Regions from separate parts of the Methylosinus sp. shoA genome, predicted to be linked through region 3. Evidence: riboswitches for the same ligand, from Rfam matches in the RefSeq annotation. Region 3 holds a riboswitch; each other region holds the start of a gene.

What was found. Region 3 has a riboswitch for cobalamin ahead of AC6IW9_RS05505 (CbtB domain-containing protein). Riboswitches for the same ligand answer to the same signal wherever they lie in the genome.
Region 1: another riboswitch for cobalamin. It lies ahead of AC6IW9_RS07050 (TonB-dependent receptor plug domain-containing protein); the one in region 3 lies ahead of AC6IW9_RS05505 (CbtB domain-containing protein).
Region 2: another riboswitch for cobalamin. It lies ahead of AC6IW9_RS07705 (ribonucleoside-diphosphate reductase subunit alpha); the one in region 3 lies ahead of AC6IW9_RS05505 (CbtB domain-containing protein).
Region 4: another riboswitch for cobalamin. It lies ahead of metE (5-methyltetrahydropteroyltriglutamate--homocysteine S-methyltransferase); the one in region 3 lies ahead of AC6IW9_RS05505 (CbtB domain-containing protein).

What each region holds. Positions count from the first base shown of each region.
Region 1 covers NZ_AP046091.1:1,548,688-1,554,001, forward strand. The annotation lists partial or broken gene AC6IW9_RS07025 (ABC transporter ATP-binding protein) at 1-325, shown strand, start outside; gene AC6IW9_RS07030 (hypothetical protein) at 325-573, shown strand; partial or broken gene AC6IW9_RS07035 (PHP domain-containing protein) at 818-1,422, opposite strand; gene AC6IW9_RS07040 (Tn3 family transposase) at 1,619-1,963, shown strand; partial or broken gene AC6IW9_RS07045 (transposase family protein) at 1,938-2,126, opposite strand; cobalamin riboswitch at 2,254-2,455, shown strand; gene AC6IW9_RS07050 (TonB-dependent receptor plug domain-containing protein) at 2,560-4,578, shown strand; gene AC6IW9_RS07055 (hypothetical protein) at 4,599-5,123, shown strand; gene AC6IW9_RS07060 (hypothetical protein) at 5,114-5,314, opposite strand, start outside.
Region 2 covers NZ_AP046091.1:1,715,526-1,720,839, reverse strand. The annotation lists gene AC6IW9_RS07720 (DUF7676 family protein) at 1-485, opposite strand, end outside; gene AC6IW9_RS07715 (hypothetical protein) at 554-1,102, opposite strand; gene AC6IW9_RS07710 (TonB-dependent receptor plug domain-containing protein) at 1,236-3,275, opposite strand; cobalamin riboswitch at 3,406-3,613, opposite strand; cobalamin riboswitch at 3,715-3,914, shown strand; gene AC6IW9_RS07705 (ribonucleoside-diphosphate reductase subunit alpha) at 4,015-5,314, shown strand, end outside.
Region 3 covers NZ_AP046091.1:1,216,898-1,222,211, forward strand. The annotation lists gene tnpC (IS66 family transposase) at 1-509, opposite strand, end outside; gene tnpB (IS66 family insertion sequence element accessory protein TnpB) at 559-912, opposite strand; gene tnpA (IS66-like element accessory protein TnpA) at 909-1,316, opposite strand; partial or broken gene AC6IW9_RS05495 (cobyric acid synthase) at 1,789-1,998, opposite strand; gene cobO (cob(I)yrinic acid a,c-diamide adenosyltransferase) at 2,003-2,641, opposite strand; cobalamin riboswitch at 2,685-2,875, shown strand; gene AC6IW9_RS05505 (CbtB domain-containing protein) at 2,915-3,100, shown strand; gene AC6IW9_RS05510 (CbtA family protein) at 3,113-3,859, shown strand; gene AC6IW9_RS05515 (DUF1636 family protein) at 3,868-4,260, shown strand; gene cobW (cobalamin biosynthesis protein CobW) at 4,257-5,294, shown strand; gene cobN (cobaltochelatase subunit CobN) at 5,304-5,314, shown strand, end outside.
Region 4 covers NZ_AP046091.1:1,727,926-1,733,239, forward strand. The annotation lists gene AC6IW9_RS07760 (MmgE/PrpD family protein) at 1-437, shown strand, start outside; gene prpC (bifunctional 2-methylcitrate synthase/citrate synthase) at 448-1,620, shown strand; gene AC6IW9_RS07770 (GlcG/HbpS family heme-binding protein) at 1,650-2,060, shown strand; cobalamin riboswitch at 2,145-2,356, shown strand; gene metE (5-methyltetrahydropteroyltriglutamate--homocysteine S-methyltransferase) at 2,470-4,830, shown strand; gene AC6IW9_RS07780 (acyl-CoA thioesterase) at 4,830-5,314, shown strand, end outside.

The sequences.
Region 1 (5,314 bases), 330 kb from region 3:
GGGTCGCTTTCGTCCCGTAACTGTTCGAAGTGGGGTTATGGCGCTGATGGGCCGCGCGCGAAAGATCGGTCTGTTCTCGCAACCCTCGCGCGCCGACGAAGAGGCCGCGCCGGCCGCGCTCGATCGCTTCGGAATGGCTCATCACGCCGCACGGCCGTTTCACGAGCTCTCGGGCGGCCAGCGCCAGCTCGTGATCTTCGCGCGGGCGCTCGTGGCGGAGGCCGACATTCTCATATTGGACGAACCGACGTCGGCGCTCGACCTCGAGAACCAAGCTCTCGTCCTAGAGCGCATCGCTTCGCTCGCGCGCGAGGACGGATTGTGATGACCACGCATCATCCCCATCACGCGCTGGCGGTGGCCGACGATGCGCTGCTGATGCGAGGCGCCGGAGACTATCTCTGCGGCTCGGCGCGCGATATTCTTTCCGAGCAGAATCTGGGATCGCTCTATCGCGCGCCGCTGAAGCGGCTCGCCTTCGAGCATGAAGGCAAAGAGCTCGAGACGATCGCTCCTGTTCTGATGCCGCGTCGCGCCGTCGAAGCCGATCGGGCGTACAATGCCGCGCTCTGAAACGCGGCGGCCGAGCGAAGGGCCACCACAACCGCCGACGGCAGCGCTCGATGGACAATGAATCGCCGTCTGCCCACCCGTCGCCATGATCAAAAATTTGGATCGATATGCGCACTCTCGTCTGTCGTATCGCCGAGACGCGAACAGCCGGAATGCGCCCGCGCAGGACATGTTACGACTCCATCTCGAACTGGCATCGCGCGCAAAAAGCGTCCGGTTTCAACCCCTGTGGCGCAAAACGATCGTCGTCCTTGTCCCATTCGATCACTTGCCGATCGACCATGGCTGCGGGCTCGATCGGCGCGAGCTCATCGAGCCGATCGTGCGTCAGCACGAACCGCCGGGATGCTGGCTGAGATGGCGCGGCGCGCCCATGAGCTGACGGGCGAGATCGAGCGTCAGGCGCAGCCGTCGATCGGAGAGATTGAGGTTCAGCGCCTCGACATGCTTGTCCTCGACGCCATCGTCCGACCATCCCCAGACCTGAGAGGACAGCATCTTGATCAGGTCCTCGGTGAGGCCGAGCGCCTTGCCCACGTCGCGGATCGCGCCCTTGGTGCGGTAGCGAATGACAGTCGAGCAGAGGGCAGCGTGGTCACGGCCATATTGCTTGAAGATCCACTGCATCACCACCTCCCGCTTTTCATGTTCGAAATCGACGTCGATGTCGGGCGGCTGGCAACGTTCCTCGCTGACGAAGCGCTCGAACAGCAAATCATTCCTCGCCGAATCGATCGAGGTGATGCCCAACACGTAGCAGAAAGCCGAGTTCGCCGCGGAGCCGCGGCCCTGGCAGAGAATGTCCTTCGAGCGGGCGAAGCGCACGATCGAATGCACCGTTAGGAAATAAGTTCAGCTTCTCGATCAGCGTGAGTCTGGCGCAGTGTCCGCACCACATCATCGGGCAAGTCTGTCAAACGCCATCGAAACGGGACCCCGCATTTGCATACCCCTTTCGAGCGCGCGGTTTCCGCCGTTGTCGGCGTGACGGAGGGCGGGCGTAGCCCGACCGCAGTCATGCCGACAACAGCGGCGGCTCGACCGGATGCGCATCATCGATCTCCTTGCGGAGGTGCACGGATGGACGGGCTTCTCAGAGCGCTTTCTCCATCTGCGCAGCGGCGCGCCGCCGGAGGACATTCTCGCGCTGATGACCGCCTTGCTCGCCGACGCCACCAATCTCGGCCTCGCACGGATGGCGCGCAGCTCCACCGTCTCCACGCATTCCAAGCTGCTCTGGACCGCCGAATGGCATGTGCGGGACGAAACCTATCAGGCGGCGCTCGCCTGTCTTGTCGATGCGATTCACGCGCCGGCATGCCATTGGCGGAGGGGCGGAAGCGACGCAAAAGGTCGAGCTTCTTCTCGCCGAAGCGCGCGATGTCGGTGAAGGCCTCCGCCCCGGCCAGCACGGCGAGCAGGGACAAGAGCAAGATCTCGTCGAGCGGATACATCACCTTGCCGGGCCGCCGTTCGTCCGGCATGTCGTTGAAATAGTGCAGAAACACCGTCGTCTCGGCCAAAGCCGCGCAATCCGACCCGCTCTCGTCCATCGACTTGACCTCCTGCCCGAACCACAGGAGGTCGACTGATTCAGCACGAAAGCGATCTGTCACCTACTTCTTCACCCGATCGCCCCGGCCCGGCCTCGCCTCGAGCTTGACTCGCGCGCAGTCTCGCCTATGACTTATCGTCGATGGTTCCCCGTGAGGGATCGAATGGGAATGCGGTGAGCGTCGGCGGCGGCGCGATTCCGCGGCTGCCCCCGCAACTGTGAGCGGATAGCCGAAGACCGAAAGCCACTGGAGCAAGCGTTCCGGGAAGGCGGTCAGAGCGGCGAGGACCCGCGAGCCAGGAGACCTGCCATCATTCGTGGTCACGCGCGAGAGCGTCGGGCGGGGTGCACCGATGCGGCCGAGACCCGTTCGATGGACGGGTCGAGACCTTCGCAGTGACGGCCCACGTCACGCTGCGAGCGTTTCGTCCATGTCTTTCCATTCCGCGCGGTCCGCGTGTCTCGGCGCGCCGCTCTTTTCTGCTTCTCTCTTTGCGTTTCTTCCCGTTCTCGCCGCCGCGCAGGAGGCGCTGCCGACCGTCGAGATCGGCGCCGCGACCGTCGTCTCCGCTGATCGCGTCGAAGAGCCGGCGTCGCGCGCCGCCTCCGCCATCACTGTCGTCTCGGCCAAGGAGATCGAGAAGCGCGCCGGAACCGGTCTCGTCGAGGCTCTGCGCGGGACGCCCGGGCTCGACCTCTATTCATCCGGCGGCGTCGGAACGCAGAGCTTCGTCTATCTGCGCGGCGCAACGCCCGGCCAGACCCTCGTGCTCATCGACGGCGTGCGCATCGGCGATCCGTCCTCGACCGACGGCTCGGTCGATTTCGGCGCCCTCGTCGCCACCGACATCGAACGCATCGAGGTGCTGCGCGGACCGCAATCGTCGCTCTACGGCTCGAACGCCATGGGCGGCGTCATCGACATCATCACACGCAAGGGCGAGGGCGCGCCGAAAGGGTCCGTCCTCTTCGAAGGCGGCTCCTATGGAACGATCCATACCCGCGCGAGCCTTTCGGGAAGCGAGGGACAGCTTTGGTACGCCTTCGCGATCGATGCGCTGCATGTCGACGGACATCCGCGCTTCGGCTATCGCATCACGCGGCCGCTCACCATCGGCGACGGGGTGACGCCGCCGCCGCCCCTGCCGTCCGACGATCCGACCAACAAGGGCGGCGCCAGCGCGAGGCTCGGCTATCGCATTTCGGAGGAACTCTCGGTCGAGGCCGCCTTCATCGGCTACGATAGTGCGATCCGCTTCGACAATCCTTTCGCCTTCTCGCCGGCCGACGTGTTCGACCGCGAAAATCATTCCCATTCGTCCTTCGGCCAGGGCTATGTGCGCATCGACGCCGATCTCATCGACCGCAGGCTCCATAATCGGCTGGTCCTGTTCGGCAATGTGATCGACCGCGACGTCTGGCAGCCGAACGCCTGCTTCGATGCGAGCTTCGCCTCCTTCGACTGCCGGACCGGATCGCGCGGCGAGCGCCGCGGGCTCGAATATCAGGGCGATCTGACGCTCGATTCCTTTGGCCTCCTCACCTTCGGCGCCCGCGAGGAGACGGAGGCGGTCCACACGTCGCAAGAACCGGCGCCGGCGGGAAGCTTCACGCCGATCGACGCCGCGCAGACGACCCATTCCGGCTTCGCCCAGCACAAGCTCACCGTGTTCGACCGCTTCGATCTCTCCTATGGCGGCCGCATCGACGCCGTCGAGGCCAATCACACTTTCGGCACGTGGCGCGCGACCGCCGCCTATCGTGTCGAGGAGACAGGGACGAAGCTCAAGGCCAGCGCCGGAACGGGCGCGCGCATCGCCTCGCTCTATCAGCGCTTCAGCCAATATGGCGACCCGCGCCTGAAGCCGGAAACGAGCCTCGGCTATGACTTCGGCTTCGATCAGACCCTGTTCGGCGATCGCCTGTTCGCCTCGGTGAGCCTGTTCGAGAACGACTTCCGCGAGCTCATCGAATATGGCTCGTCGCCGACCTGCACGGCGACGCAAGTCTTCGGCTGCTATTTCAATGTCGGCCGGGCGCGGACCCGCGGCGTCGAATTTTCGGGCGAGGCCGCGCTCGTTCCGTCCGAATGGCGCCTGAAGGCGAGCTACACGCATCTCGTCGCCGAGGATCTCGCCGAGAACGTCGGCCTGTTGCGCCGCCCGCGCGACAAGGCCATGGCCGCGCTCGTCTACACCGGCGTTCCGGGCCTCGAGCTCGAGGCGCGGCTCAATCTGGCCGGGCCTCGCGCCGATTACGACTTCGTCAAATCGCGACGCGTGACGCTCTCGACCTATGCGCGGCTCGACCTCTTCGCCGATTACAGGGTGAACGAGCTTCTGTCCGTCTTCGCGCGCATCGAAAATATGAGCGATGCGCGCTATGAGGAAGTCTACAATTACGGAACGGCCGGGCGATCCGTCTATGGCGGCGTGAGGCTGAAATGGTGACCTCGAACAGGAGACTTCGGATGACGCTTTCTCTCGATCGTTTCGGCGGCCCCCGCCTCGCATGGCTCGCCGCCTTTCTCGCCGTCGGCGCTTTCACCACTTTCGGCGTCGCCTGCGCGGCGCCCTTCGCCGCCTTTGCGGCGATAGCCGCTCTCACAAATCCGCGCGGCGCCGCATTGGCGCTGACGGCCTTCGTCTGGCTCGTCAATCAGATCGTCGGCTACGCCTTCCTGCATTATCCGACCGATCTCGAGACGCTCGGCTGGGGCGGCGCGCTGCTCGCCGTCGCGCTGCTCGGCTGCGAGACCGCGCGTGTCGTCGCGCCGCGCGCCGGAGCCGTCGCCGCCTTCGTCGCGAGCTTCGTCGCCTATGAAGGCGCGCTCTATCTCGCCACTGTGGCGACGGGCGGCGTCACGACGCATTATGCGCCGGAGAGCGTGGCGCGCATCTTCGCCATCAACGCGGTCGTCTTCGCGGGGTTGTTCGCGGCGGGCCGGCTCGCTGCGGCGATCGCCGCGCGCCGTGCGCGCCTCGCCTATAGCTGAGCGTCGCGGCGCCGATCGGCCGTGCCGACCCATCGCGCGAGCGCGAGGCTCGCGGCGACGAAACGCCGCTCGGCGAGCAGGCCCTTCGCGCGCTCCTCTATGTCGGCTGTCGCGGCGCGGCCCTCGTCGGGCGTCTCCGACATGCGCGGCAGCTCGACCGATGTGAGCGCCGCGAGCTTTTCGATATCCTC
Region 2 (5,314 bases), 500 kb from region 3:
AGTCGTAGATTTTCCCAGTTCGGCGGGCCTACCGTATGGGGCGTCTCGCCGAGCAGGACATGCGGAAAGAAAATGGTCGTCATCTGCTCGCCATAGCCGTTCCACATGCGGATGCCGGAGCTGCGCTCCTTGATCGAGCCGTCGCCTCGCCAATCATAGAAAGCGATCTTGGACACGCGACGCAAGAGATGCGACTCCGGCGAGCCGCTTCCTCTGTACTGCGCGACGCAGAGATGAAAATGCCAAGCGCCTGCGTCCACGGTCAGATAGCCGTTTTGGATCGTCACCTTCGGCGGGTGATCGAAGGTGAGCTCGAAGACCGCGCCGAGCACCCAGGGACCGACGGTGAGCCGCCGCCAATGATCTCCAAAGAGCTCCTGGACGAGCCGAGCGAGAGTCTCCTCCGAGGCGTCGAAATAACTGTAGCGTGTCTGCGAACCGTCCGGATTGTCGATCAGCTCGTGACGAGCAGCCAGACCTGCCATTCCACTTTCTCCGGTAAAGGCGGGACGCCGCGCTGCGGCGTCCCTGCAAAGATCGAATCCGTCCTTCCTCAGGCGCGTGGCTGCGCCATTCGGACAGGAGCGAGGAGCGACCGCCCGACGAAAGCGGCTATTTCCGCGATCGCGAGCAATCCGACGAAGGTCGCGGAATCGAGCGCGGAGAGATAGGCCAGACCGTCGAGCGTGAACCCTTCGACTCCTCCCATGAGCGACGCCGCGACGATCATGAGACCGCGGAAGACGATCTGGCTCACGAGGAAGCCCGCGACGATCGCCGCTGCGGCCCCGAACCGCGCCAGGCCGCCGCCGACGGTCTGCACGGCTACGGCAGTCGCGACCATGGAAGCGAGCAGTATCGCGGACCAGATCAGCGAGTCGAAAGCAACCGGATAATTCAGCATCGTGAAGCCGACCAGCTGATTGGCGAGCCACGCAGACGCCGCCACGAGCGCGGCGTCGCGCCTCGGCAGGGTGATCGCCGCGAGAGCGGCGAAAGCCGCGAAGGGCGCCGCGCAGGCGAGAGCGCCGCTGAGCAGCGCCGCGCTCGCGACCAGCAGCGCGATCCAAAGGGCTCGTGCGTGAATTCGGTAGAGCATCATTCGTCTCCTTTGTTGGTCGATCGATACGATGAAGTCAAATCGGAGCCGGCTCGACTCTCTGTCGGCGGCGGGTCGAAGGACGGCTCGCGCGCCGCCGATGCGCAAAGGCGAATAGCGGAGCGACGCGCTCCACTCACCATGTGAGCTTCACGCCGCCATAGACCGCCCGCGCCGTCGTTCCATAATTATTGGTTTCCTCATAGCGTGTATCGCCGATATTCTCGATGCGGGCGAAAACCGAGAAAAGGTCGTCGAACTTATAGCTGCCGAACAGATCCACTCTCGCATAGGACGCGAGCGAGACGCGCTTGGAATAGACCCAGTCGGTGGCGGGAACCGCGCCGGTCGCGACCACGCGCGCCTCGAGCTCGAGCTTCGGGATGCCGGTGTAGATGACGGAGACCGATCCCTTGTCGCGCGGCCGCAGCGTGAGCGTCTGATCCTTGGCGCGGTCGATCGCGGCGAGATGCGTGTAGGACCCGCGCACGCGCCATTCGTCCGGGACGATCACCGCCTCGCCCGAAAATTCGACGCCTTTCATCTCCGCGCGTCCGACATTGTAATAGCAGCCGCCGAAAGCGGCGATCTGAACCGCCGTGCAGCCCGACGAAACCCCATAGCCGATGAGATTCTGATATCGGCTGTCGAACAAGCTGACCGACAGCAGCGCCCGCCCCGAGAACAGCTTCTGATCGACGCCGACGTCGAATCCCGTGCTCCGCTCCGGCAACAGCTTCGGGTCGCCATATTGGCTGAACCGCTGGAAGAGCGACGCCACGCGCGCGCCCGTTCCCGCCGTCGCCCGGAATTTCGTGCCGGTCTCCTCGAGACGGTAGGCGGCGGTCGCGCGCCATGTCGCGAAGGTGCTGTTGTTGTCGACCGCGTCGATGCGGCCGCTCGTGGTGAAGTCGAATCGGTCCAGCACCGTGAACTGATGTTGCGCGAATCCCGAATGCGTCGTCTGCGCCGCATCCGTCGGCGTGAATGTTCCGAGAGGCGCCGGGTCCTGCGAGGTGTGCAGCGACTCGGTCTCGTTCCGCGCGCCGAAGCTGACGAGCCCGAACTCTTCGAGCTTCAAATCGCCCTGATATTCGAGCCCGCGCCGGCCGCCGCGATAGCCGAGCCGGCAGTCGAAGGAGTTCCAGGACAAGTCGTAGCAGGATTCCGTCACCCAGACGTCTCTGTTCGTGACATTGCGGAACAGGGTGAGCCGGTTGTGCAAACGATGGTCGAACAGATCAAGATCGGCGCGCAGATAGCCTTGAGCGAATGACGCGTGCTGATGATTGTTCGGACTGTAGACGTTCGTCGGGTCAAACGCGCTCGGATTGTCGAAGCGGATCGATGCGTCATGCCCGTTGAACGCGCCTTCGACGGAGAAGTCGTTGGAAAAGCGATAGCCGAGGCGAGCGCTCGCGCCGCCGCGATTGGTGGGGTCGCCGGCCGGCAGAGGCGGCAGAGAGGTCACGCGATCCGCCATCGTCAGCGGCCGCGCGATGCGATAGCCGTAGCGGGGAAAGCCGTCGGTGTGCAGCGCGTCGATGGCGAAGGCGTAGGACAAATCGCCCTCCCCGCCCGAAACCGCGGCGCGCGTATGGGCCGTTCCGTAGGTTCCGCCTTCCGCGAGCACGGAGCCGCGCGGCTTGCCTGCGCCTTTGCGGGTGATGAGGTTGATCACGCCGCCCATCGCGTCCGAGCCGTAGAGAGCCGATTGCGGGCCGCGCAGAACCTCGATCCGCTCGAGGTCGAGAATTGCAAAGCCGCCGAGATCGGCCTCGCCGCCGCCGCTCGAAGGATCGCCGATGCGGACGCCGTCGATCAGCAGCAGCGTCTGGCTCGGCGTGGAGCCGCGCAGGACGACATTGTACTGCGCGCCTGGTCCCCCGAAGCCGTAGATATCGAGACCCGGAACGCCGCGCAGGACGTCGGTCAATCCGAGCGAGCCGCGCTTCTCGATTTCGGCGGGCGTCACGACCGACACGGAGGCGGCCGTGCGCGTGGCCGGCTCCTCGACGCGGTCGGGCGTCACGACCGTGCCCACTTCGATTTCCGGCAGAACCTCCTGCCCCTGCGTTGGGGACGTAAGAGCGGCGAGGACGAAGGCGGAGAAAATGGTGGACGCGCGCAGGACGTGCGCGACCGAGCCGTCGATGACGGCTCGCGAGACTTGCATGTGCATGAGTTCGAGACCAGCAGCAGACGTGGACCGTCACTGCGAAAGGTCTCCACCCGTGCGCACGCGCACGAGGCGCGCATGTCAGCGGGTTTCGGCCGCCTCGGTGCACCCCGCCCGACGCCTTCGCGCGTGACCACGAATGATGGCAGGTCTCCTGGCTCGCGGGTCGTCGCCTCGGACGGCCTTCCCAAGGTCGCATGGAACCCCAGTGGCTTCGTTCGTCCTCGGCTCGCCGCTCACAGTTGCGGGGGCAGCCGCGGCATTGCGCGCCCGGAAGCGCGCGCACCGCATTCACTTTTCATCCCTTAAAGGGAACCATCGCCGATCATGTAACCGTCGAACGCAGAATCAGTCAAGCCCGCGACAGATCGCTCGAGACAGATCGCTCGAAGCAATATTGTTCAGCCAGCTATTGACAGCTGCATCGAACCGACCCCAACATATAGATGTTCTCGGTCTCTGGATTCGTTTCCAGAGCTAAGAGGGAATTCGGTGAGCCGAAAGGCGAATCCGAAGCTGCCCCCGCAACTGTGAGCGGTGAGCGCGATCAAAGACGCCACTGGCGCGAATGCGCTGGGAAGGCTGATCGCGCCGCGACCCGCGAGCCAGGAGACCTGCCGCGAACATTTTCGTCCACGGGCGGGGCGTCCGGAGGTCGCTGGCGGTCCTGCGCTCTATATCGCACGGACGATGCTCGCTGCTTCCTGCGTCCGTCCTCACGCGAGCGGGGCATCGCATGACGCAGGCGGCGTTCGATTTCGACAAGCACGGCCATCTCGTAAAGATATTTCCGACGCGACAGAGCGCGCACATTCGCGCCTTGCATTCCCCGCCGCCGCAACCCTTGGCCAAGCCGCCGACGCCCGGCGATCTTCGGCTCGACCATTCGCGCGACGCTCTTCTGACGCCCTTCGGCAAGGCGACGCTCGACGATCGCTATCTGCTTCCGGGCGAGAGCTATCAGGATATGTTCGCCCGCGTCTCTTGCGCCTATGCGGATGACGCAGCCCATGCGCAGCGCCTCTACGACACCATGTCGCGTCTCTGGTTCATGCCGTCGACGCCGATTCTCTCCAATGGCGGCACGACGCGCGGCCTGCCGATCTCCTGCTTTCTCAACTCGGTTCCAGATTCGCTGGAAGGCATCGTCGCGATCTGGAACGAGAATGTCGCTCTCGCCTCTAACGGTGGCGGCATCGGCACCTATTGGGGGCGCGTGAGGTCCATCGGCGAAAAGGTGAGAGGCAATGGCGAGACGTCCGGCATCGTTCCGTTCATTCACGTCATGGACGGCCTGACGCTGGCGATCAGCCAGGGGTCGCTGAGAAGAGGCTCCGCGGCCGTCTATCTCGACATTCATCACCCCGAAATCGAGGAGTTTCTGGAAATCCGAAAGCCGACCGGCGACTTCAACCGCAAAGGCCTCAATCTGCATCATGGCGTCAATGTCACCGACGCCTTCATGGAGGCCGTCGCCGCCGGAGCGCCCTTCGCGCTCAGGAGCCCGAAGACCGGCGAGACGGTCAGGTCGGTCGACGCGCGGCAATTATGGCAGCGCATCCTCGAGACGCGCATCCAGACCGGCGAGCCCTACCTGCTGTTCATCGACCAGGTGAACCGGGCCCTGCCGAAGCATCAGCGCGATCTGGGCCTGCGCGTCTCCACGTCGAACCTCTGCAGCGAGATCACTCTTCCGACCGGCGAGGACCATCGCGGCGAAGAGCGCACGGCCGTCTGCTGCCTCGCCTCCCTCAATCTCGAAACCTGGGATCAATGGGAGAGCGACCCGAGGTTCGTCGAAGACGTGCTGCGAATGCTCGACAATGTGCTGACCGCTTTTGCCGACGGCGCGCCCGACACGCTCGCGCGGGCGCGCTATTCGGTCCTGCGCGAACGTTCCGTCGGGCTCGGGGTGATGGGTTTCCACTCCTTTCTTCAGGCGCGCGGAATTCCGTTCGAGAGCGTCGCCGCCAAATCCTGGAACAAGGCGATCTTCCGAAAGATACGCGTCGAAGCCGACGCCGCCTCGGTCCTCC
Region 3 (5,314 bases):
ATGACGCGATATTGCGCCGGCGTCACGTCGAGGCGGCTGGAGCGGTCCTCGCCGATCCGAACCATCAGGCCGCAGCCGCAGGGACAGGCGAGGCTTTCTGGCTCGATCACGCGCTCGACGCGCGGCAGATGAGCAGGAAAGGCGCGCGCGGCGCGGGCGGCGCGCTCCCTGGTCGCCGGGCGCCCCGAGCGGCGCGCGCGATCGTCTTCCCGCTCCTGGACTTCGGCAATGGCGATCTCGATATCTTCCAGAACGAGCTGTAACTGATCGGGATCGAGTTTCTCCGAACGCTTGCCGAAACGCGCGCGTTCATATTCCTTGACGAGCAATTGCAGACGTTCGACCGTCTCCTTCGACGCTGCGAGCTCGCTCTCGGTGTGAAGGCGCGCGGCGAGCTCATGATCGGCGCGGATGCGTTCGGCTTCGAGCATGGCGCGCTGAGCTTCGAACAATGCGCGTAGTTCGGCAGGCAGCTCTGCGAGTCTGGAGGGATCGAAGCTCGGCGTCACGTCGGCGAATCTATCGCAAGCGAGGCGCCGAATGAAGCCGAAGTTGCGATCAGTTCGCCGCGGTCGGCGTCGCCACGATCCGCTCGCCGACGCGCTTCCAGTTGAGCCCGTCGAATAGAGCTTCGAATTGCACCCGGCTCAATTGCAGGACGCCGTCGCTGATCTGCGGCCAAGAAAAGCGGCTATCGCCGAGACGCTTGTAGACGAGCACGAGTCCGGTTCCGTCCCACAGCAAAATCTTCAAGCGATCCATTCGCTTCGAGCGGAACACGACGATGAGCCCGGAATGCGGATCGAGTCCGAGCTTGTTTTGCACGAGAGCGGCCAGCGCGTCATGCCCGCAGCGGAAATCGACGGGACGCACGGCGAGCACGATCCGCAACCCTTGCGACGGAATGATCACGCGCCGCGCTCCAGCGCCGTCATGATCTCGGCGATGCGCGTCGACGCGGTGTCCTGATCCAGCCGTAACACGACCTTGCCGACGACGATCTCGATCTTCGCATCGCTCTCGTTACGAACGGAGGGCTGCTCGAGCTCGATCTCCACGAACTCCGCGGGACCGTCGGTCACCAGCGCGAGCCGCCCGGTGCGCGCCTGGCGGCGCCACTGCGTCAATTGCTGCGCGCATATCCGATATTTGCGGGCCACGTCGGCGACGCGCGCTCCAGGCGCGAGACTCTCTCGTACGATCCGGCCCTTCAGCTCCTTCGACCACAGCCGATTGCCCGAACGTGAACGACGAAAATCCACACGTCCGACAAATCCTGCGCCAAAAGCCGTTTCGATCGTCGCATTCTCGTTCATCTTCGGATCCTTCCAGAGACATGGCTGTCCCTCAGAAGAATCTCACATCCGAAAATCCTTCCGAACCCGAAGAATCAATGGGGTCGCAACGGCGCTTACGATGATCCAGCTGCTGAAAATCTGAAAGCGCTTGAAAGCTCGGAGCAGGACGCGAACTATTGCGAGCAGTGGGCGGATGCCATGGTGGCATCCCGCCAGTTGATGGGCCCAAGCCTGGCCATGCCAAAACAAAGTAACTAGAGAAAGCCAAGGCGAGGCGTTGGGATGCAAGGGGATGAACGTTATGGACACCCAGACGCTTCTCATCATCGTTCTCTTGATTCTGCTTCTTGGAGGCGGTGGCTGGTACGGGCGGGGCCGCTGGTTTTAGCGAGCAAGAGACGGTCACAAGGCTCACGGTGACGATGGATGAACGGGGGCTCGAGGCCTAGCCTGGGTCGAGGAGCTTAGCCTTCGGCTTCGTCCTCCTCACAGATCCGGGCATACGGCTTTCCTGCCCAAGGGATGTCGGCACCGGCACGCGCGCCGCGCGCGCCTGCAACGCCTGGGCGCGACCGATCTCGCCGCCGTCGGCCGTCACCGCAGCGTTGTTTTGACATATTTTGCGGCTTGACTGCAAGGTCGGCGACGATCGGCGATTTGCCGACGTCCGAGCCGGAACCTGGAACATGATGGCTTTCATGCCGCTAGAACTCGATGCCCTCCTGGGCTTTCACGCCGGCCGCGAAGTGGTGCTTCACCGGGGTCATGTCGGTCACGAGGTCGGCGGCCTCGATCATCTCTGGCTTGGCATTTCGGCCCGTGACAACGACATGCAAGTCCGGCCGGCGAGTGCGTAGCGTCTCGATGACGTCGGTCAGGACAAGGTGCTCGTAGCGCAACGCGATGTTGATCTCGTCGAGGATGACGAGCCGGAACGAGAGGTCCGCCAGGAGGGCTTTGGCTGTCGTCCAGGCCTTTTCGGCGGCGGCCATGTCACGAGCGTGGTCTTGAGTTTCCCAAGTGAAGCCTTCGCCGAGCGTATGCCAAACAACCTGGTCGCCAAACTTCTCGATTGCCTTGCGCTCGCCGGTCTCCCAGGCTCCCTTGCCGAATTGCACCACGCCGACGCGCATGCCGCGGCCGAGAGCGCGCAGCAGCAGGCCCCACGCCGCCGTGGACTTACCCTTGCCCTTGCCGGTGTGGACGATCAGAAGCCCCTTCTCGACGGTTTTTTCCGAAACCTCGGCATCTTGCGCAGCCTTGCGCTTCTGCATCTTTTCCTTGTGCCGGGCTTCGTCATTTTCGACCGCCTGCATCGAAACGTCCCCCTTACCCTTCTCCATCGGGTCAAAATCCCGATTTCCATTGACGCGACACTCTGGCAGCCTTTATCAAACCGGGGACGGTTCCCCGCAAGGGGTCATGGGAATACGGTATGCCTTCAGCAGGGTGAAGCCGTAGCTGCCCCCGCAACTGTGATCGGTGAGTGTCTGATCAGTATGCCACTGGGAAACCGGGAAGGCGATCAGGCACATGGACCCGAGAGCCAGGAGACCGACCGTCCTCGCTACCAGCCAACTCATCATGACCCCGGAGGGGTGGTCAAGGAGAGCCTCGTGAACGCACAGTCCCATTCCGCACCATTGTCGGCCGCCGGTCAGAGAGCCGAGAGCCTCCAGGCCGTGGCCCTGGCCCTTTTCGTCGGCGTTGCTCTCGTCTTTACGGCGGGATTTTCGCATTCGTCGACAATCCACAATGCCGGCCACGATACACGCCACGCTCTCAGCTTTCCTTGCCACTGAGCGAGGGTTCAAATGATTGCCCGCGTTCTTGCGACCGCCCTTGCGGCGGGTTTCGCTGCTGGCGTTTTGGTCGCGGCGCTGCAGCATTTCACCACGACGCCGTTGATCCTCGCCGCGGAGACGTATGAGAACCGAGCCGCGGAAAGCAACTCCCTGCGGCACGGTGGGCGCTCGACGGGGGAGGCTCGCCTCGTCCTGGCGCATAGCGGGCGCGACGAGGCCGCAGGTGAGGCCGAATGGGCGCCGACCGAGGGTATCGAGCGTACGCTCTACACCAGCACCGTCACGATGGCGACGGCCGTCGGCTTCGCATTCTTGCTGCTCGCCGGGCTACTGATCGCCAACGATCCCATCGACACGCGGCGAGCTCTGGGCTGGTCTGCTGCGGGGTTCGTCGTGACCGGTCTTGCGCCGGCGCTGGGCCTTCCGCCCGAGCTACCCGGCATGATGGCGGCCGATCTCGTGGCGCGACAGATCTGGTGGGTCGCGACTGCGACTGCGACTGCCGCAGCCCTGTGGTTGATATTGCGCCCGAATGGCTTCGCGATGCCGGCCCTGGGCCTCGTGCTTCTGCTCGCCCCGCACATTGTGGGCGCCCCTCATCCTGCTGCCGAGGAAGCAAGTCGAACGCCCGCCGAGCTTGCGGCTCGGTTCGCATCCGCTTCTCTTGTCGTGCACGCAGTGCTCTGGGCGTTGACCGGCGCCCTGGTCGGATGGTTCTGGCAGAGGACAGAAAGCTCGATCGCGGTGGAGGCTTAGCGGCGACCATGTCCGATGAGCCCGTTACCGTATTCGTATGCGTAAGCTGCCGGCGGGCGGTTCCCGATGGCGAAGGCTACGACCTGCCGGGGGTGCTGCTGGCCGATGCGCTGCGCGAGCGCCTTGCCGCCGATCACACGATCACGGTGACGCCCGTCCAGTGCCTGGCCGTTTGCAATCGGCCGAGCACCATCGCGCTCGTCGGCTCCAACAGGTGGACATACCTCATCGGCAACCTCGAAACGGAAACGCACCTCGACCAGATCGTCGAGTCCGCACGCGCCTATGGATGCTCGGACAACGGCATCATCCCCTGGAAGGAGCGCCCCGAGTGCTTTCGAAAGGGCGTCATCTCACGAGCGCCGCCCTCGGGCTTTTCTCATCCGGAGTCGAATCCATGACCGCACTTGCCAAAGTGCCCTGCAGCATCGTGACCGGCTTTCTCGGCGCCGGCAAAACCACGCTCGTACGCAACATCCTGCAAAACGGCGCGGGGCGCCGCCTCGCCGTCATCGTCAACGAGTTCGGCGACGTCGGCATCGACGGCGAGATCCTCAAAGGCTGCGGAGTAGAAAGCTGCAGCGAGGACCGTATCGTCGAGCTGTCGAACGGCTGCATCTGCTGCACCGTCGCCGACGACTTCGTGCCGGCGCTCGAAGGCCTGCTTGCGCTGCCTGAGCCGCCGGAGCACATCCTGATCGAAACCTCGGGTCTCGCCTTGCCAAAGCCACTGGTGCAGGCCTTCAACTGGCCCGTGATCGCGTCGCGCGTCACCGTCGACGGCGTCATTGCGGTCGTCGATGGCGCGGCCGTCGCCGCAGGACGCTTCGCGGACGACCCCGACGCGCTGGCTGCCCAGCGGGCCGACGACGCGTCCGTCGACCACGACAATCCCCTCGAGGAGATTTTCGAAGATCAGCTCCTCTGCGCCGACCTTATCCTTCTCAACAAGGCCGACCTCATGACGGAGGCGGAGCGCGCGAAAGTCGCGGGAGATATCAAGGCCGCCGTACCTCGCGCCGTGAAGGTTGTCGAAACGACGGGTGGGCGGCTCGAGGCCAAGGTGCTGCTGGGGCTCGGCGCAGCTGCCGAGACGGACCTCGCCGCCCGTCCTTCCCATCACGATGCCGAAGAAGAGCACGATCACGACGACTTCGACACCTTCATCGTCGATATCCCGGCGCTCGATGCCCCGGAAGGGCTGATCGAACGTATCAGGAAGGCCGCGGACGCCCATAATATCCTCCGCATCAAAGGCTTTGCCGAGGTCAAGGGCAAGCCGATGCGCCTTTTGATCCAGGGCGTGGGCTCGCGGTTTCAGCACCAGTTCGACCGCCCGTGGAGGCCGCAGGAGCCTCGCCAGGGGCGCCTCGTCGTCATTGGACAGAAGGGCTTGGACCGTGTTGCGATCGCCCAGGCGATCGGGAGCGTGTAAGATTGGCAAATGCATCTGCT
Region 4 (5,314 bases), 510 kb from region 3:
CGCGTCCCGACACGGTCTCTCTTTGGAGGAATATCCGCACGGTGGAGGATCGGGAATGGACGCGGCGCTATCACAGCCGTGATCCACGCGAGAAAGCGTTCGGCGGTCGCGTGGTCGTCACCCTCCGGAACGGGCGCGTCATAGAGGAGGAGATCGCCGTCGCGGACGCGCATCCTCTCGGCGCACGGCCGTTCGAGCGGCGAGATTATATCGCGAAGTTTCGTCGCCTCGCCGAGGGCGTCGTCGAGCCTGCCGAGCAGGATCGCTTTCTCGCGACCGTGGAACGATTGGAAAAGCTGAACCCGGACGGATTGGCGGGCCTGTCGCTCTCGACGCCTCCCGGCCGTCTCGCCGGCGCGAAAGCGAGAGGCGTCTTCGACTGGCGTGAAGAGACCGCGGTGGCGCCCCCGCATGAAACACTCGCATGCATAGCCTGAGGAGGCGAAAATGATCGAAACGAAGCCGGCTCCGAAAAAATCTGTCGCTCTCTCCGGCGTCGTCGCCGGAAACACCGCGCTCTGCACAGTCGGGCGCGGAGGCGACTCTCTCCATTATCGGGGCTACGACATATTGGAGATGGCGGAAGCCTGCGAGTTCGAAGAAATCGCCCATCTGCTCGTTCACGAGACTCTGCCAACAGAGTCCGAACTCTCGGCTTACAAGGCGAAACTCAAATCCCTGCGCGGCCTGCCGCTCGCCGTTCGGCAGTCTCTCGAGGCTCTGCCGGCCGCCGCCCATCCGATGGACGTGCTGCGCAGCGGCGTGTCGGCGCTCGGCTGCGTGTTGCCGGAGGCGGCCGACCACAATCACTCCGGCGCGCGCGACATCGCCGACCGCCTGCTCGCTTCGCTCGGTTCGATGCTGCTCTACTGGCATCACTATGCGCACAATGGCCGTCGGATCGACATCGAGACCGATGATGATTCGATCGGCGCGCATTTCCTGCACCTTCTGCACGGCCGGCCTCCTGCGGAGGCGCATGTGCGGGCGATGCATACGACGCTCGTCGTCTATGCCGAGCACGAGTTCAACGCCTCGACCTTCACCGCGCGCTCGATCGCCGGCACCGGCGCGGACTTGTACTCCGCGGTGACAGGCGCCGTCGGCGCTCTGCGCGGGCCCAAGCACGGCGGCGCGAATGAAGCCGCTTTCGAAATTCAGAAGCGCTATGCGAGCGCCGACGAGGCGGAGGCCGACATACGCCGGCGCGTCGAGGCGAAGGAAGTGATCATCGGTTTCGGCCATCCCGTCTACACGACCGTCGATCCGCGCAACAAGGTGATGAAGGACGTGGCGCAGCGGCTCTCCGCGGACGGAGCGTCCATGAAGATGTTCGAGATCGCCGAGCGCATCGAGGCGGTGATGGCCGAGAGCAAGCGCATGTTCGCCAATGTCGATTGGTTCAGCGCCGTGTCCTATCACGCCATGGGCGTGCCGACGGCGATGTTCACGCCGCTGTTCGTGATGGCCCGGACGTCGGGCTGGTGCGCGCATATCGTCGAGCAGCGCGTCGACAACAAGATCATCCGGCCGTCCGCCAATTACGTCGGGCCGCAGAGGCGCCGCTTCACGCCGATCAAGGACCGTGGCCTGCGCTCGTCGCCTTCCTGGGCGGCGTGACCCGGGCCGATTTTTCGAGAGGACCGACGATGAAGACCAAGTACTCGCTCGTTTTTCAGGACGCGAAGCGAATCGCCGAGGCGGCCGAAGCGGAGGCCTCGCGGAACGGATGGAGCGTGGCCGTCGCGATCGTAGACGACGGCGGGCATCTCGTCTTCTTGCAGCGGCTCGACGGAACGCAGGCGGCATCGAGCGAGATCGCGATACACAAGGCGAGAACGGCAACCCTGTTCAAGCGGCCCACGAAAGCTCTCGAAGAGGTCATCGCCTCCGGCCGTGTCGCGACGCTGAATCTCCCGGGCCTCACGCCGGTCGAAGGCGGGGTTCCGCTCGTCTTTCGCGGCGATATCGTCGGCGCGATCGGCGTTTCCGGGGTTCAATCGTTCCAGGACGGGATCGTCGCCCAGGCTGGAGCCGACGCCGTCGAGCAAGGCGCGTGATCGTGCCGGGCACGAAACGTCGGCGCTGATATAATGATATTCAGATATCTTTATATCATGATTGACAAGCGCCCGCCAAATCGAAAGAATGCTTTTCGTCGTGGTTCTCCGGCCAATTCCTGGTCGGAGCCAAGAGGGAATTCGGTGAGCCTTCGGGCGAATCCGGAGCTGCCCCCGCAACTGTGAGCGGCGAGTTCCGCGTCCATCTCGTGTCACTGGAGCCGCAAGGCTCCGGGAAGGCCGGACAGGAACGACGACCCGCGAGCCAGGAGACCTGCCGCGACGTCATGAAATCCTCGGGCGGGGCGCCCCGGTGGATCGCTCGCGGCCGTCGGAGACGTTCTCCGACGGGGTTTTCCGCTCGCGACCGCTCGGCCTTTTGCCCCCAATGCGAATGGGGTCTGCCGAAATGTCGAATGAAAGAACATCTTCCGCCATCGCCGTCGCGACGCTCGGCGCGCCGCGCATCGGTCCGCGCCGCGAACTGAAGTTCGCGCTCGAGAGTTTTTGGGCGGGCAAGTCCGACGCCGAGGCGCTCGCGAAGACAGCTTCGGAGCTGCGCGCCGCCAATTGGGCGCGTCAAGCGATGCTCGGGGCGACCGTCGTCCCTTCGAATGATTTCTCTCTCTACGATCATGTGCTCGATGTGAGCGCCATGGTCGGCGCCGTGCCGGAGATCTACGGATGGCGCGGCGGCGAGGTTCCGCTCGACGTCTATTTTGCCATGGCGCGTGGATCGTCCGGCGCCGCTCCCTGTAGACATGCTCATCATCAGGGGCACGGCGCGCCGGCGCTCGAGATGACCAAATGGTTCGACACCAATTACCATTACATGGTTCCCGAGTTCACGCGCGGGCAGGTATTCGATCTGTCGTCGCAAAAGCCGATGAATGAGTTTTCGGAAGCGCTCGCGCTCGGCTATCGCACGCGGCCCGTCCTTCTCGGACCCGTTACTTATCTCCTGCTCGGCAAGAGCAAGGACGCGTCCTTCGAGCCGATCGATCTGATCGACGGCCTCCTTCCCGTCTATGTCGAAACGCTGAAGCGTCTCACGGAAAAGGGCGCGGAGTGGGTCCAGCTCGACGAGCCCTGTCTCGTCCTCGACCTCGACGAGAAGGTGCGCAAAACGCTGCTCCGCGCCTATTCGATCTTCGCGCGCGAAATTCCTTCGCTGAAGATCATGCTGACGAGCTATTTCGGCGGCCTCGGCGACAATCTCGAAACCGCCGTCGCGCTGCCGATAGCCGGCCTGCATCTCGATCTCGTTCGCGCGCCCGGCCAGCTCGACGCCGTCTCGGCGAAGGCGCCCGGCGATCTCGTCTTGTCGCTCGGCGTCGTCGACGGCCGGAATGTATGGCGCGCGAACCTGCCTACGATCGTCGATCGGCTCGAATCCGCGGTCGCGTCTCGCGGCGCGGAGCGTGTCGAAGTCGCGCCCTCGTGCTCGCTCCTGCATGTTCCGGTCGATCTCGCGCTCGAGGATACGCTCGATCCTGAACTGAAGAGCTGGCTCGCTTTCGCTGCGCAAAAAGTGTTGGAGCTCGCGACGATCGGCCGTGCGCTCCGAGACGGGCGCGAGGCGGTCGCAGACGCGCTCGAGGCCTCCGGGGCCGCCGCAAGGGCGCGCAGGTCGTCCGACAAGATTCATGATCGCGCCGTCGCTGGGCGCGTCGCGTCGCTGACGCCGGAAATGTCGCGTCGCGGCCTCCCGTTCGCAGAGAGGCGTGGTCTTCAGAAAGACCGCTTGCGCCTTCCATCATTCCCGACCACGACGATCGGCTCCTTTCCGCAGACGGAGGAGGTGCGCAAGGCGCGCGCCGCCTATCTCAAAGGCGCGCTGAGCTATGCGCATTATCACGCTTTTCTGCGAGAGAAGATCGAGGACGCCGTACGCTGGCAGGAAAGAATCGGCGTCGACGTGCTGGTGCATGGCGAATTCGAGCGCAACGACATGGTCCAGTATTTCGGCGAACAGCTCGCAGGCTATGCTTTCACCAAGAATGCATGGGTGCAGAGCTACGGCTCACGTTGCGTGCGGCCGCCGATCATCTATGGCGACGTATCGCGGCCCGAGCCGATGACGGTCGAATGGACGGCCTACGCCCAATCTCTGACGAAGCGGCCGGTGAAGGGCATGCTCACGGGGCCGGTGACGATGCTGCAATGGTCCTTCGTGCGCGACGACGTGGAGCGATCGCTCGTCTGCCGGCAGATCGCGCTGGCGCTACGCGACGAGGTCGTCGACCTCGAGAAGGCCGGCGTACGCATCATTCAGATCGACGAGCCGGCGCTGCGCGAAGGTCTGCCCTTGCGGCGCACAGATTGGCAGGCCTATCTCGAATGGGCGGTCGAATCTTTCCGCATCGCGGCGTCCGGCGTCGCCGACGAGACGCAGATCCACACCCATATGTGCTATTCGGAGTTCAACGACATCATCGATTCGATCGGCGCGCTCGACGCCGATGTGATCTCGATCGAGACCTCGCGCTCGAAGATGGAGCTGCTCGACGCTTTCGTCAGCTACAACTATCCTAATGAGATCGGTCCGGGTGTCTACGACATTCATTCGCCCCGTGTTCCGTCCGTGGAAGAAATGGCGGACCTTCTCGCCAAGGCCAAGGAATGGCTCTCGATCGATCAGATCTGGGTCAATCCCGACTGCGGCCTGAAGACCCGCAGATGGGAGGAGGTCGAGCCCGCGCTCGTCAATATGGTCGCCGCCGCGCAACGGCTGCGCAGCCTCGCCGCTGTGCGGCAGGGAGGGGGATGATGAGTGAGCGAGCAGCGCCGCCGATCACGACCCTGGTCGACATCGTCTTTCCGCAGGACACGAACCACCATGGAACATTGTTCGGCGGCGTCGGTCTCGCGCATATGGACAAGGTCGCCTTCATCACGGCCTCCCGCCACGGGCGCGTCGACTTCGTCACCGCCTCCTGTGAGCGTGTTGATTTCGTGGCGCCCGCTCATCTCGGCGATCTCGTCGAGCTGACGGGCCGGATCGTCCGCGTCGGGCGCCGCTCGCTCGGCGTCGAGGTCGATCTCGTCGCCGAAGCGCCGCTTTCCGGCGAGCGGAGGCGCTGCGGAAGCAGCGTCTTCCACATGGTCGCCGTCGGAGGGCTGGAAAAAAGCGGCGGCGTTCTGCCGCCGCTCCAGCCGCAGGAGGCCTTTTTCGATCGACACGAGCTCCGCATGGTCGAGCTGGTGTTCCCCGAACAGACCAGCCATTACGGCAGCCTGTTCGGCGGACATGC